Regions from separate parts of the Bradyrhizobium sp. USDA 336 genome, predicted to be linked through region 1. Evidence: predicted binding sites of a transcription regulator. Region 1 holds the regulator's gene; the other holds the start of a gene.
What was found. Region 1 encodes HrcA, which represses chaperone genes, less so after heat shock. Its sites were predicted from a motif close to GTTAGCACTCNCNNNNNGNGAGTGCTAAC; they were not measured.

Region 1 (7,775 bases):
CGCTTCCGCGCCGTGCGCGACGGGATTCAGCCGAAGGGGTAGGGCCCGAGGCGCTTCAACACCTCCAATGTCATCCCCGCCTGGTGCGCAATTGCGCACGGGGGGCGACGATGATGTTGGGGCTAAGAGCCCAACTGCTCATCAGCCCGGCTGCATTTTCAGGCTTCTGTTCGTATACGAACGGAACTAGGCTTCCTCCCGTTGGATCATCCTGGAGGGGAGGTAGACATGCTGGTTCGGCGACAGGTCTTGGCAATGCTTGGAACGACGGCGCTGGCGACGCTCGCGCCAACCGCGCTGTTCGCGGCCGCACCGATCAAGCCGGACGAAGCGTCCGCGCTGCTCGTGATCGACGTGCAGAACTGCTTCCTGCCCGGCGGCAGCCTCGCCGTGAAGGAAGGCGAGCAGGTGGTGCCGGTCATCAACAAGATCTCGAAGGCATTTGCGAATGTGGTGCTGACGCAGGACTGGCACACGCCGGGCCACGTTTCGTTTGCGTCGGTTCATTCCGGCAAGAAGCCATTCGAAACGGTCGACCTGCCCTACGGCAAGCAGGTGCTGTGGCCGGACCATTGCGTGCAGGGCACCGAGGGCGCGGCGCTGTCGAAGGACCTGTCGATCCCGCACGCCGAGCTCATCATCCGCAAGGGATTTCACAAGAACGTCGACAGCTATTCGGCCTTCCTCGAGGCCGACGGCAAGACCTCGACCGGGCTCGCCGGCTACCTGAGGGGCCGCAAGATCAAGCGCGTCTTCGTCGCTGGTCTTGCGACAGATTTCTGCGTCGCCTGGACCGCGCTCGACGGGCGCAAGGCGGGCTTCGAGGTCTATGTGGTGGAAGACGCCTGCCGCGGCATCGACACGCAGGGCTCGCTCGCCAAGGCCTGGGCCGACATGGCCAAGGCGGGCGTGAAGCGGATTCAGTCTGCGGATATCGCGGTGAGCGCGTAGGCGGCGCGCCATCTTCCGTCATTCCGGGGCGCGCTTCAGCGCGAGCCCGAAATCCATTGTGCGGTTGTCTCTGCTGTTCGATGGATTCTCAGGTGCGCATTGCGCACCATAGTTCTCGACTTCGTCGAGCCCCGGAATGACGCCAACACTCAATTCGCCGCGCTGCTCGACTCGTTGTTGTTCGCCGCGGGCGCAGTCTTCGCGCCGCCCTTGGCGACGCCGACCAGCGCCGGGCGCAGCACGCGGTCACCAATGGTGTAGCCGGCCTGCATGATCTGCACCACGGTGCCCGACGGCACCGACGCGTCAGGCACTTCGTACATCGCCTGGTGGAAGTTCGGGTCGAACTTCTGGCCCTGAGGATCGAGCTTCTTCACGCCGTGTTTTTCCAGCGCGTTGAGCAGCGCGCGCTCCGTGAGCTCGACGCCCTCGATCAACGAGACCAGGCCGGGATCGGCCGCAGCACGCGCCTCCGCCGGAACGGCATCGAGTGCACGCTGGAGATTGTCGGCGATGTCGAGCACGTCGCGCGCGAAGCCGGTGATGCCGTAGAGGCGGGCGTCGGCGACTTCCTTGGCGGTGCGCTTGCGCAAATTCTCCATCTCGGCCAGCGTCCGCAGCATGCGGTCGCGCGCTTCAGCCGCTTCCTTTTGCAGGGTTTCGACCGAACCCGGCTCGGGATCGTCGGGCATGATGTAGGGTTTCGACACCACGGGCTCGCCGGTCGCTGCAGTCGTGTCTTGGGGTTGCCGGTCTTGCTCGGTCATCGGCTCTGATCTCGAACTCGTTTCAGGGATGTTGGCCCGGATATCGTGCCTAAACTCGCGAAAATCAAGCGCCCGTGATCGGCGGAAAGGCCGGTCAGCCCCCCAAGAGGCGGCTGACGATGCGGGCGGCGTAGTCCACGGTGGGGATCACGCGGGCATAATTCAGCCGCGTCGGGCCGATCACGCCGAGAACGCCGACGATGTGGCCGGCGGCATCCCGATAGGGCGAGATGATGGTGGACGACCCCGACAGCGAGAACAGCTTGTTCTCACTGCCGATGAAGATGCGCACGCCTTCGGCGGTCTCGGCCCGGCCGAGCAGGTCGATCACGCCGCGCTTGGTCTCGAGGTCGTCGAACAACAGCCGAACCCGCTCCAGATCCTCCAGCGCATGCAGATCTTCGAGCAGATTGGCATGGCCGCGGACGATGAGCTGGCGATCCTCGCTCTCGCCGCCGGACCAGCTGGCGATGCCGGCCGAGATCACTTTCTGTGTCAGCTGATCGAGCTCGGCACGGGCCTCGCCGAGTGCGGTCTCGAGCTCGAGCCGCGCCTCGGCCAGGGTACGGCCCCGGATCCGCGCATTGAGGAAATTGCCGGCCTCCGTCAGCGCCGAAGAGGGAACTCCGGGCGGCAGCGTCAACACGCGGTTTTCGACCTGGCCGTCTTCGCCGACCAGGATCACCAGCGCTTTTTCCGGTTCCAGGCGGACGAATTCGATGTGCTTCAGCCGCGCATTGGATTTCGGCGTCAGCACGACGGCGGCCGCCCGGGTCAGGCCGGAGAGCCGCATCAAGGCCTGGTCCAGCGCCGCCTCGACCGATTGCGCCTCGCCGACGGACGAGAGCTGGCTCTGGATCGCCTGCCGCTCGGCCTCGTTGAGGTCGCCGACCTGCATCAGGGCATCGACGAAGAAGCGCAAGCCCAGTTCCGTCGGCAGCCGGCCGGCCGAGGTGTGCGGGGCATAGATCAGGCCGAGCTGTTCCAGATCGGCCATGACGTTGCGGACCGAGGCCGGCGACAGCGGCATGGCGATCAGGCGGGAAATGTTGCGCGAGCCGACCGGCTCACCGGTCGCGAGATAGCTTTCGACAATTTGACGAAAGATGTCGCGGGAACGCTCGTTGAGCTGGGCAAGGCCTGCGCGCGGCGCGATCAGATGGATCGGATCGTGATGGGCCACAGACGGTAACTCCTCTCAGATACTTATAATTTGTCCATCCGGGCCGCTTCTGACAAGCGTCGCGTTTACGGGCCGGCGGTCAGGGGGTGAATAAGCCCTTGCCGCCCACCCCCCGCCCCACCTACAAGCACCGCGAACAGCCTATTCCCGCGAGTTTTGGAGATTTCCCATGCGGCCAAGCCGCCGTGCGCCCGACGAATTGCGCCCCGTGACGCTGGAGCGCGGCGTGGTCAAATATGCGGAAGGCTCCTGCCTGGTGAAATTCGGCGACACCCATGTGCTGGTCACCGCCACGCTGGAGGACCGCCTGCCGCCGTGGCTGAAGGGTCAGGGCCGCGGCTGGGTCACCGCCGAATACGGCATGCTGCCGCGCGCCACCTCCGAACGCACCCGCCGCGAGGCCTCCGCCGGCAAGCAGAGCGGCCGCACCGTCGAGATTCAGCGTCTGATCGGTCGCTCGCTTCGCACCATCGTCGATCTCGAAGCGCTCGGTGAGCGTCAGATCACGGTCGATTGCGACGTGCTCCAGGCCGACGGCGGCACGCGCACGGCCTCGATCACCGGCGCCTGGGTGGCGCTTGCCGATTGCATCAACTGGATGAAGGCGCGCAACATGGTGAAGGCCAACGTGATGCGCGACAACGTCGCCGCGATCTCCTGCGGCATCTACAACGGTACGCCGGTGCTCGATCTCGACTATGCCGAGGATTCGGAAGCCGAGACCGACGCCAATTTCGTCATGACCGGCGATGGCCGCATCATCGAGGTGCAGGGCACCGCGGAACGCGAGCCGTTCACGCAGGACGAGTTCCTGAAGCTGATCGCCCTGGCGCAGAAGGGCATTGCGCGTCTGGTGGACTTGCAGAAACTGGCCGTGGCGTAGTCAATAGGCCCATGCACCGCCGAATCACCGACAAGCTCGTCATCGCCACTCACAATCCCGGCAAGCTCGCCGAGATGAAGGAGCTGCTCGCGCCGTACGGGATCGAGGCGGTGTCGGCAGGCGAGCTTGGCCTCCCCGAGCCCGAGGAAACCGGCAACGATTTCCGCAGCAACGCTGCGATCAAGGCGGTCGCCGCAGCGCAGGCGACCAAGCTTCCCGCCTTCGCCGACGATTCCGGCATCGTCGTCGACGCACTCGACGGTGCGCCGGGAATCTACAGCGCGCGCTGGGCCGGTCCATCCAAGGATTTCAACGCGGCGATGGCGCAGATCGAGCGCCTGCTGCAGGAGCGCGGCGCCACCACGCCGGACAAGCGCAAGGCCCACTTCGTCTCCGCGCTTTGCGTGGCCTGGCCCGACGATCATCGCGAGGAGGTCGAGGCGCGCGTCGACGGCACGCTGATCTGGCCACCGCGCGGCACGGCCGGCTTCGGCTACGACCCGATGTTCCTGCCGGACGGGCACAGCCGCACCTTCGGCGAGATGACCAGCATCGAGAAGCACGGCCTGCCGCCGCTCGGCCTCGGCCTGTCGCACCGCGCCCGCGCTTTTCGGAAACTGGCGGAGATCTGCCTTGAGCCGCGCTAACAAGGATGCGTTTGGCGTCTATGTGCACTGGCCGTTCTGCCTGTCGAAGTGCCCCTATTGCGACTTCAACAGCCATGTCCGCCATGCCGCGATCGACGAGGCGAGGTTTGCCGCCGCCTTCGCGCGCGAGATCGCAACGACCGCCGAACGCGCGCCCGGCCGCGAGGTCACCTCGATCTTCCTCGGCGGCGGCACGCCGTCACTGATGCAGCCCGCCACCGTCGGCGCGGTGTTAGACGCGATCGGCAAGCACTGGACCGTCGCAGGCGACGTCGAGGTGACGCTGGAAGCGAACCCGACCAGCGTCGAAGCCACGCGCTTTGCCGGTTATCGCATCGCCGGCGTCAACCGCGTCTCGCTCGGCGTGCAGGCGCTCGATGACGCCTCGCTCAAAGCGCTCGGCCGCATGCACAGCGCGCGCGAAGCGCTCGATGCCGTCGCCATCGCGCGCCGCGCGTTCGACCGCTATTCGTTCGACCTGATCTACGCCCGCCCCGACCAGACGCCGGCGATGTGGGCGGGCGAGCTGCGGCACGCCATCGATGAAGCGGCCGAGCATCTGTCGCTCTATCAATTGACCATCGAGGAAGGCACGCCTTTCTTCGGCCTGCACCAGGCCGGCAAGCTGAAGACGCCGGACGAAGCGGTCGCCCGCGCGCTCTACGACGTCACGCAGGAGACCTGCGACAAGCTCGGGCTGCCCGCTTACGAGATCTCCAATCACGCGCGGCGCGGCGCCGAGTGCCGGCACAATCTGGTGTACTGGCGCGGCGAGGAATATGCCGGCATCGGCCCCGGCGCACATGGCCGCCTCGACATCGACGGGATCAGGCACGCCACCGCCACCGAGAAGCGTCCCGAGGCCTGGCTGATGCGGGTCGAGACCAACGGCGACGGTGTCGTCAGCGACGAGCTCCTCAACAGCGAGGAACGCGCCGACGAATTCCTGCTGATGGGATTGCGGCTCGCCGAAGGCATCGATCCCGAACGCTACAAGGCCCTCGCCGGCCGCCCGCTCGACCCCCGCCGCATCGCGCTCTTGCGCGAGGAAGGCGCGATCACGGTGGATGCAACGGGACGGTTGCGCGTGACCAGCAGCGGTTTTCCGGTGCTGGATGCCGTGGTCGCGGATTTGGCTGCGTAAGGAACTCTCGTAGGTGGGCAAAGCGAAGCGTGCCCACGCAACTTTCATTATCGAAAGAGATAGTGGGCACGGCGCAAGAGCGCCTTTGCCCACCCTACAGCACCGAGCTACGCCCCAAAGCTCTTCGGCGAGCCCGCCACGGCGACGCCGCCGCCTTGCGTCACCTTCATGACGGCGAGCCCGCGTTCATTCGTGCCATCCGCACGGAAGCGGAACAGGCCGTCGATGCCGGCAAAGCCGGAGGGGTTGGTGAGCACGTCGGAGGAGAAACGCTGGCCGCCTTGCGTGCGGGCCAGCGCGGCAACGAGCGCGACCGCGTCATAGGAAAGGGTCGCGGTGCGGATCGGCTCCGCGCCGTATTTCGTGCGGTAGCGGCCGGAGAAGGCGCGCCAGCCGGCCGGATCGGGCGCGGCGTAAAGGCCGCCCTGCAGCGCGGCGCTGGCATAGACGCGCGGATTGTCCCAAAGGCCGGTGCCAAGCAGCTGGATGTTGCGCAAGTTCGCGCCCGCGGCAGTCATGGCGTCCGCGACTGACACGACGGCATCGCCGTCATCGGCAATGAACAGCGCGTCCGCACTGCCGAGCTGCTGCGCCACGGTGCGCGCCGGCGTGGCGCGATCGGCGCCGTATTTCTCGAACGCGACGATGCGCCCGGCCCGCCGCGGCACCGCCGCCTTCACCGCGGCCTCGACGACATTGCCATAGGCGTTGTCGGGCACCAGCACGGCGAAGGAGCGCTTTCCGATGCCGGCGGAATATTCGACGATGCGGTTGACGTCCGACTCCGGCAGGAACGAGAGCAGATAGACGCCGCGTCCGGCGATGCTGGAATCGGTCGAGAACGCGATCACGGAAATGCCGCGCGTGCGCGCGACCTGCGCCACCGCCGGCACCGACTGTGCGAACAATGGTCCCAAAATGATCTCGGCGCCCTCGTCGACCGCCTGCTGCGCGCCGGCCTGCGCGCCTTGCGGGCTGCCATTGTCGTCCTTGATCAGGAGCTGTATGTTCGGGTTCTGGAACTCGGCCAGCGCCATCTCGGCGGCATTGCGCATCGATTGCGCGGCGAGCCCGGCATTGCCGGCAGCTGAGAGTGGCAGGATCAGGCCGACCTTCACGCCGCCGGTGCCGGCGGTCGTCGCCTGCTGCTGCGGGCCAGCCGGCTGGGCCGGCGGTGCGGAGCTCGAGAACGGGTTGGAGAACTGGCTGAGGCTTTGCTGCACGCCGGCGCAGGCCGACAGCACGGGCGCGCCGAGCAACAGGCCGAGCGCAGTCCGCCGGGTCGCCCCTGGCGATCGGGACCCCGGAAGGTGAGACTTTGGATGACGCGGGCCGACCATGGCAGCTTCTCTTCCGACCCGCCGTCGCCGGCCGATCACGACATTGCTTTCCGCGACACAGGCCGCGGATTCAGGCAGTGTGTCGGCAAATAGTTAACCAAAACAAAAGGATAACAATCGCTTAACGCGGCCGCAATCCCGTCCCGGCTACTCTTCGCCGTCACTCATTCACTCATCAAGGCGGCGTTTCCGTCGCGAATATGGCGCGAGGGCCCCTCCTGCCTCCCGGCGCGATCTCGACCGATCACATTCCCGTCCGTTCCTCGCCCCTCACCCGGATACGATCCTTGGGCACGATCTTTTTCGGCGAGCCGGTTCCCAGCCTTAGCGATCGTGCCTAAGTTGGCTCCATTATGCGCGCAAAGCCGGCCCCGATAAATACGCCTGAAGCTCAAGACGCCGCCTCGCGCGGTTTCTCCATCGATGTCCATCGGCTCGCGGCGCCGAAGGCCGCGCCGGGCCTCCACCTGGTCGCGACTCCGATCGGCAATCTCGGCGACATCACCCTGCGGGCGCTGCAGACGCTCGCCGGCGTCGACGTCATCGCCTGTGAGGACACCCGCATCACGCGCCGCCTGACCGAGCGCTATGCGATCACGGCCCAGCTCAAGCCATATCACGAGCACAATGCGGAGGCCGCGCGTCCCAAAATCCTGGAAGCTCTCGGGCAGGGCGGCTCGGTCGCGCTGGTGTCGGACGCCGGCACGCCGCTGATCTCCGATCCCGGCTTCAAGCTGGTGCGCGAGGTCTGCGCCGCCGGCCATGCCGTGTATGCGCTGCCCGGCCCGTCCTCGGTGCTGGCCGCGCTGTCGGTCGCCGCGCTGCCGACCGACCGCTTTTTTTTCGAAGGCTTCTTGCCG
Region 2 (7,775 bases), 920 kb from region 1:
CGTGGCCAAGCTCTCGTTCGACCTGACGGCGATGAGCAATCTGAAGTAAGCTTCTTCCCGAAACGACTTCGCGAGGGCGGCAGGGCAACCTGCCGCCCTTTTGCTTTTCTCCACGCCGTCATGGCCGGGCTTGACCCGACTCGAACTTGATGACCAGCGGCCACACAGCGCTCGCCTCAGCGTGCGGCGCTCGGCTCCACCGCACTCCGCTCGCCGCCGACGACGTGGATCGCACCGTCCTTCACCAGGGCCACCTTGCGGGTGTGGAAGGCATCGAGCGTCGAGCGGTGGCCGATCGAGACGATGGTGGCCTGCGGCAGTCTCTCCGTCAGCAGCCGGTAGAGCCGGGCTTCCGACGGCTCGTCGAGCGAGGCGGTGGCTTCGTCCAGGAACAGATAGTCCGGCGCATGCAGCAGCGCGCGCGCAAGCCCGAGACGCTGCTGCTCGCCGAGCGAGAGCATCCTGTTCCAATGGCCGTCCTCGTCCAGCCGCTCGGCGAGATCGGGCAGCCCGACCGCGATCAGGGCCTCGCGGACCTGCGCGGCGTCGAACGCGCCCGGCGCTGCCGGATAGACCACGGCATCGCGCAACACGCCGACCGAGAAATAGGGCCGCTGCGGCAGCATCATCAGCTTTGCCTTTTCCGGGACCACAACCGTGCCGGTGCCGAACGGCCAGATGCCGGCGATGGCCCGGAACAGCGTGGATTTGCCGGAGCCGGACGGTCCGGTCACCAGCACGCGCTCCGAGGCCTGAATGGTGAAGGCCTTGGCGGCGACCAGCGGCGTGCCGTTGGGCAGGTTCACGCAGAGCTGCTCGAGGTCGATATGGCGGCCGGCGACCTCCAGCGCGATGGCAGGCTCATGTGCCGGCAGATTGACCGCCGAGGCGACCGACATTTCGAAGCCATCGAGGCGGGCAACCACCGCACGCCATTCGGCCAGGGATCGGTAGGCGGTCACGAAGAAGGACAGGGCCTTCTGCACGCTGCCGAACGCGGACCCGGTCTGCACCATCCCCCCAAGTTGAATCTTACCGGCGAAATAGGCAGGCGCAGTGAGGATGAAGGGGAAGATCACGGCGGCTTGGGAATAGCTCGCCGTGAAGGCAGTCAGACGCTTGGTCCGGCTCATGATCGCGTACCAATTGCCGACGACATAGCCGTAGCGGAGCAGCAGTCGTTCGCGTTCGGCGCCTTCGCCCTTGAGCAGCGCAATCTGTTCGGAGTTCTCGCGCACGCGGACGAGGTTGAAGCGGAAGTCGGCCTCGTAGCGCTGCTGCTCGAAATTGAGATTGACCAGAGGCGAACCGATCCAGTGCGTGAGCGCGGTGCCGAAGATCGCGTAGACGAGCGCCGCCCATACCAAATAGCCGGGGATGGGAAAGTCGATGCCGGAGATATGCAGCGGTGCCGCGTTCGACAGCCCCCACAGAATAACCACGAACGAGAGCAGCGTGACGATCGAGGAGAGCAGTCCGATGCCGATATTGAGAGTCTGCTCGACGAAACTCCGGACGTCGTCGGTGATGCGCTGGTCCGGGTTGTCGGCCGCATCGCCCTTGAGCTGCATCCGATAGTGGGTCGCGCTATTCAGCCATTCGGCCAGATAGTGACGCGTCAGCCATTGCCGCCAGCGAATCTGGAGCCACTGATTGAGATAGAGCTGGTAGACGGAAAGCGCGACGCTGGCGCTCGCGAGCAGTGTGAAGACGCCCAGCTCCCAGACGAAGCCGTTCCAGTCGCGCTCCTGGAGATAGTTGTAGAAGCGGCTGTACCATTGGTTCACGAGCACATCGATGGCGACCAGCAGCAGTTCGATCACGATCACCGCGGCGAGCAGGCCGCGGCCGGCCCATTTGTCCTCTGATCGGAAATAAGGGATGGCGATTCGCCAGACGATCGCGAGCGTGGCGCGGATGTTGTTCACAGAGCTGGATCTCCTCAGGGGATGTGCACGATGCCGAGAGCCAAATAGCTGAGGCGATGGCGGAAATGGGCGCGCTTAGACGAAAGTCGCAAGTTCTGCAATTTGCGTTGGATTGTCGCAGCCAGCAACCCTAGCATGGTGCCCGCCGGTGCGGGGCAGGGTGCTCCGGGATTTCGCGACCTTGTGAGCGGCCGGGAACCGCCGCATGCGCGAATTTTGCGGCGCGGCTCGCTTTCTCGTTCGGCGTTCGAGGCGCCCCAGGCTTCGCCATGCCGGTGTGCCCGGATTGACCATGCGCGAACCTTCTCAACGCCCCCGCCGTCTCATAGAAGGTGCGGCAAGTCAGGTCGGTCGAGAGGTCTCATGGTTTCGTTCCAGCGATTGGTGTGTGCGGCGGTTGCAATGTTCGCGATGTCCACACTCGCGCGTGCCCAGGAGGGGTTTCCGTTCGGCACCGAGATGACGCTGGAGGCGTTGCCGCAGGCAGGCTCGAAGCGGATTCCCAACATCGAGATCGGCGACAATGGCGAGGTCGTGCTGGAGCTCTGGTGCAAGGGCGGCAAGGGCCAGTTCTCGGTCGCCGGCAACACCGTGATCTTCGTGCCCGGCCAGATCGAGAACCGCAACTGTCCGCCGGCGAGAGCGCAGGCCGACGACGAGCTCGTCGCAGCCCTCGGCAGCGTCGAGACCTGGAAGCGCCAGGGTGACGTGCTGACGCTGATCGGCCCGAAGCCGCTGCGCTTCAGGACGACGGGGAATTAGGCCTCTGTCATTCCCCGCGAAGGCGGGGAATCCAGTACGCCGCAGCCTATCGATTCCATCGCTGCTGTCTCGGAATACTGGATCGCCCGGTCAAGCCGGGCGATGACAGCGCTGACTGTCTCAGCCTACTTCCACACCGACTTGTCGGCGTCCCAGCGCTGGCCCTTCAGCTCCTTGACGAGCGCCTCGATCGAGCCGTTGTCGTCGGGCAGATCGCCTTCTTCGTCGAGGCTCGCATCGTCGGACAGATTGAGCCTGGCCCCGCTGCCCTCGTCGGCCGTCGTGGTCGCCGGGCTGCCGATCCAGAGCATGAGCTTGTCCGTGGTGCCTGGCTTGTCGGGCGAGACCAGGCCTGCGACCTCGATCGTGTCGGTGAGCTCGAGCGCCGGGAAGTCCTGGTTCGGCCGCTTGAACACCAGCTTGAGCCTGCCGGTGGCCGGGTTGAAGTTTTGCGTGACCGCCTTTGCGGCGAGCGTCCTGCTCAGCACGCTCGCCACCGCCGTTGCAAGCTTGCCCTTGTTGATCTTGTCGCCCTCGCGCCAGTCGGCCGCAGGGAAGCGGATGGTGCGGTCCATCTCGGTCATGCCTGCGGTCCAGCCTGCGGCCGTGACGCCCGGCATCGCCTTGAATTTCGCCAGCAGCGCGCCGGCGCGCTCGGGATCGACCGACATGGTGATGGTCTGCTCGCCCGCGCGCAGCGCATCGCAGCCGACATTGAGGCTCGCCAGCGTCACCTCGACCTCCTGGCCCTTCAGGCTCTTCAGGAAGTCGGTCGCGGCGTCGAGCTTGACCTTGACCGCGATCGCCTCCGGCGAGACGTCGGTGAAATCCTTTGGCTGCGCCGTGATGCCGTCGTCGGAGCTCTGACTGTCCAGGAATTCCTTTTCGCTGAGATCGGAATTGTCCGGCGAGGTCACTTCGGTCACCGCCTGGCCGATCGCGATCTGGCCGCGGAACTCGAACATGTCGCCGGACTGCTTGCGCGTCAGCTTGACACTGACCGGCGACTTCTCACTGATGCTCTGCGTCGTTCCGGTCAGCGTCTGGCCGGCGACCTGGAGGTTGACGACAAAGCGGTCCTTGCGGTCGGAGTTCTTGGCGATGGGGTAGCAGACGTCGAGCACCGCCGCGGTCAGCGTCTTGCCTTGGCGCGTCTCCTTCAGGATCACGTCGGCATTGCCGTCCATCAGCCCGTCCATCGCGGTGAAATAGCGCGTCTCGGCTCCGCCCGGCGCGGTCGCCTTCGGCGACAGCTTCATCTGGGCGGAGGCCTGCGGCGGAACGGCGAGCAGGGCCAGAACGGCCGTGGAGCAAACCAGAAGCGCACGCATCGATGACATCCTCGCGCAACGGCCATGATCCGGAAAGCGTGAAGCGGTCTGAGGATCATGCCCAAACAATCAGAATCGGCGCGCCACCGTAGTGGGTTTTGGCCGCTGGTTGAATCGGAAAGCGAAACGGGCAGGGTCGGCAAAAAAGAAGGCCGCCCGGAGGCGGCCTTCGCAACTCTGTCACGGAACGGGAGGCTTAGAAGCCGCCCATGCCGCCGCCGGGGGGCATGGCGGGCGGAGCTTCCTTCTTCGGCATCTCGGCGACCATGGCCTCGGTGGTGACCAAAAGGCCGGCCACGGAGGAGGCGTCCTGCAGCGCGGTGCGCACCACCTTGGCGGGATCGATGATGCCCTTCTCGACCATGTCGACATAGTCCTCATTCTGGGCGTCGAAGCCGAAGGTCTCGGACTTGTTCTCCAGGATCCTGCCGACCACGATCGAGCCTTCCACGCCGGCATTCTCGGAGATCTGGCGAATCGGGGCTTCCAGCGCCTTCAGCACGATGTTGATGCCGGCCTGGACGTCGTCATTGGCGTTGGTGAGACGGCCGACCGCCTTCTTGGCGCGGAGCAGCGCGACGCCGCCGCCGGGGACGATGCCTTCCTGAACCGCGGCGCGGGTGGCGTTGAGCGCATCCTCGACCCGGTCCTTCTTCTCCTTGACCTCGATCTCGGTGGCGCCGCCGACGCGGATCACCGCGACGCCGCCGGCGAGCTTGGCGAGGCGCTCCTGCAGCTTCTCGCGGTCGTAGTCCGAGGTGGTCTCCTCGATCTGGGCCTTGATCTGGCCGACGCGGGCCTCGATGTCAGGCTTCTTGCCGGCGCCGTTGACGATCGTGGTGTTCTCCTTGTCGATCACCACCTTCTTGGCGCGGCCGAGCATCTTCACCGTGACGTTCTCGAGCTTGATGCCGAGCTCCTCGGAGATCAGCTGGCCGCCGGTCAGGATCGCGATGTCCTCCAGCATGGCCTTGCGGCGGTCACCGAAGCCCGGCGCCTTCACCGCGGCCACCTTCAGGCCGCCACGGAGCCGGTTGACGACCAGGGTAGCCAGCGCCTCGCCCTCGACGTCCTCGGCGATGATGACGAGCGGCTTGCCCGACTGCACCACGGCCTCCAGCACCGGCAGCATGGCCTGCAGGCCCGAGAGCTTCTTCTCGTGCAGGAGGATGTAGGCGTCCTCGAGCTCGGCGGTCATCTTCTCGGCGTTGGTGACGAAGTAGGGGCTGAGATAACCGCGGTCGAACTTCATGCCCTCGACGATATCAACCTCGGTCTCGAGCGACTTGTTCTCCTCGACGGTGATGACGCCCTCGTTGCCGACCTTCTGCATCGCCTGGGCGATCATCTTGCCGATGGCGGCATCGCCGTTGGCCGAGATGGTGCCGACCTGGGCGACCTCGGAGGAGGCGGCGACCGGCTTGGCGCGCTTCTCGATGTCCTTGATGACGGCGGCAACCGCGGTGTCGATGCCGCGCTTGAGGTCCATCGGGTTCATGCCGGCGGCGACTGCCTTGGCGCCTTCGCGCACGATGGCCTGGGCCAGCACGGTCGCGGTGGTGGTGCCGTCGCCGGCGAGGTCGTTGGTCTTGGAGGCGACCTCACGCACCATCTGGGCGCCCATGTTCTCGAACTTGTCCTCGAGCTCGATCTCCTTGGCGACCGTGACGCCGTCCTTGGTGATGCGGGGGGCGCCGAAGCTCTTCTCGATGACGACGTTGCGGCCCTTGGGGCCGAGCGTCACCTTGACGGCGTTGGCGAGAACGTCGACGCCGCGCAGCATGCGATCGCGCGCGTCTCCGGAAAACTTGACGTCTTTGGCAGCCATGGTCTGCAATCCCTCGTGTTATGTGATGTGTGTTGTCTTGTGCCGTGCGGCGGAACGATGGATGCCCGGATCGCCTGGATCCGGGCATGACATTCAGCGTCTGTTCAGGCGGACGGCCTTAGGCCAGCACGCCCATGATGTCCGACTCCTTCATGATCAGGAGCTCTTCGTTGTCGATCTTGACCTCGGTGCCCGACCACTTGCCGAACAGCACGCGGTCGCCGACCTTGAGGTCGATCGGGATCAGCTTGCCGGTCTCGTCGCGGCCGCCGGGGCCGACGGCGACAACCTCGCCCTGGGACGGCTTTTCCTTGGCCGTGTCCGGAATGATGATGCCGCCCTTGGTCTTTTCCTCGGCGTCGATACGTTTGACCACGACACGGTCATGCAGCGGACGAAATTTGGATTTAGCCATGACGTTTCCCTTTGGAGGCTCGCTTCGGAAGTAGTGGGGTCTGTGGGGCGGCGCTTCCGTCCGCCCTCGCGTCGAGGATCGAACGGCGCGCTTAGCAATCGGGCTTTCCGAGTGCTAATAGTGGGTCCGGAAATATGGCTTGGCCGCGATCCTGTCAAGCAAAGGTGGTTAAGCGATTGTTGAGGCGGATATAGGATGGTGGCATTGGAAACTCGCTCGGGGCGTCGCCGTAAAGAACGACGTCATTGCTCCGGCAGCGGTTTTGCGCTTGGCTGCGGGAGGGGTGCGGCCATGGTCTTGTTCGGGGGAATGCCATGATCAGTTCGGCTCACGCGCGCACGGTTGCCAATCTGGCGGCCGCCTCTTGTCTGACGCTGCTGCTGGGCGCCTGCGGCGGCGGCTTCAACCTGCCGTCCCTCACGTCGTCCCCGCCGCCGCCCGAAGCCGAACCTGGCGTCGCTCCGGAAATGCCCGCCAGCATCCGCGCCGACGAGATCGTCGGCCGCTGGGGCCTCGCCTCGTTCCAGAACCCGGCCGATCGCGCCCGCACCGAGAAGATGGCGCGCGAGCAATGCAGAAACCCCTACGTGATCACCGCCGGTTCCTCCGGTGGCGTGATCATGCATCTCGCCGACCAGGCGACGCCGCAGGAGCTGCGGCTGAAGGGCTCGCCGAGCGGCAAGAACTACATCGGGCCGGCCGGCCCGACCCCCGGCGACCAGGACCGCGAAATCGTCTCCTTCGACGGTCGCGTCATGATCACCCGCTTCATCGACAAGGACGCCGGCACCCGCTACGGCAACATGGTCTACGTCCGCTGCGCGCCGAGGGCGTAATATCTTTCCTTCGTCATGCCCCGCGAAGGCGGGGCATCCAGTATGCCGCGGCTTCCCAGCTCAATCACTGATGCCTCTGGAATACTGGATCGTCCGGTCAAGCCGGACGATGACAGCGGAGGGGTCCCAAACAAAAAACGCCGGCCCAAGGCCGGCGTTTTGTTATTCCGATATCGCCCCCGCTCAGTCGAACAGCGCGTCGATGTCGTCCTGCGAGGCGTGGCCGACGTCGCCGGCGAGCTTGGGACCGTTGAGGAGCTTCTCCTCCTCGCTGCGGTTGTCGACCTGCGCCGGCACATGGGACTTGATCGCGTCGACGCCGCCCCAGATCTCCATCATCGCGTTGATGTGCTGCTCGATGAACTTCATCGTGCCCATGACCTTGCTGATGCGCTGGCCGGTCAGGTCCTGGAAGTTGCAGGCTTCGAAGATCGAGATGACGCGTTCCTGGATGTCGTCGGCAAGGCGCTTCTGCTGATCGATCGAGTCCACCTTGGACATCGCGCTGGCGGCCTGGTCGATCGATTCCGCGGCTTCGAGGATCTGCTGGGTCGCCTGCTCGGTGCCGCCGACCACCGCGCCGAGCTCGCCGTTGACCTTGGCCATCTCGCCGCCGTCGAAGCTCTTGCCGTGCAGCGTCGCGATCTCGCGCTTGGTGCGGTCGATGGCGTCGTG

Region 2: groES (co-chaperone GroES) is a predicted target of HrcA. The motif match lies at 6,355-6,383, and genes of this name have one in related genera.

What each region holds. Positions count from the first base shown of each region.
Region 1 covers NZ_JBIYDC010000002.1:5,744,013-5,751,787, forward strand. Annotated here, with positions in the region: gene ABIA45_RS27945 (hypothetical protein) at 1-42, shown strand, start outside; gene pncA (bifunctional nicotinamidase/pyrazinamidase) at 229-951, shown strand; gene grpE (nucleotide exchange factor GrpE) at 1,101-1,718, opposite strand; gene hrcA (heat-inducible transcriptional repressor HrcA) at 1,813-2,901, opposite strand; gene rph (ribonuclease PH) at 3,071-3,784, shown strand; gene rdgB (RdgB/HAM1 family non-canonical purine NTP pyrophosphatase) at 3,796-4,431, shown strand; gene hemW (radical SAM family heme chaperone HemW) at 4,418-5,575, shown strand; gene ABIA45_RS27980 (penicillin-binding protein activator) at 5,683-6,915, opposite strand; gene rsmI (16S rRNA (cytidine(1402)-2'-O)-methyltransferase) at 7,269-7,775, shown strand, end outside.
Region 2 covers NZ_JBIYDC010000002.1:4,819,995-4,827,769, reverse strand. Annotated here, with positions in the region: gene ABIA45_RS23600 (TorF family putative porin) at 1-49, shown strand, start outside; gene ABIA45_RS23595 (ABC transporter ATP-binding protein/permease) at 177-1,928, opposite strand; gene ABIA45_RS23590 (META domain-containing protein) at 2,292-2,690, shown strand; gene ABIA45_RS23585 (hypothetical protein) at 2,816-4,021, opposite strand; gene groL (chaperonin GroEL) at 4,218-5,849, opposite strand; gene groES (co-chaperone GroES) at 5,968-6,264, opposite strand; gene ABIA45_RS23570 (hypothetical protein) at 6,579-7,100, shown strand; gene ABIA45_RS23565 (protein phosphatase CheZ) at 7,284-7,775, opposite strand, start outside.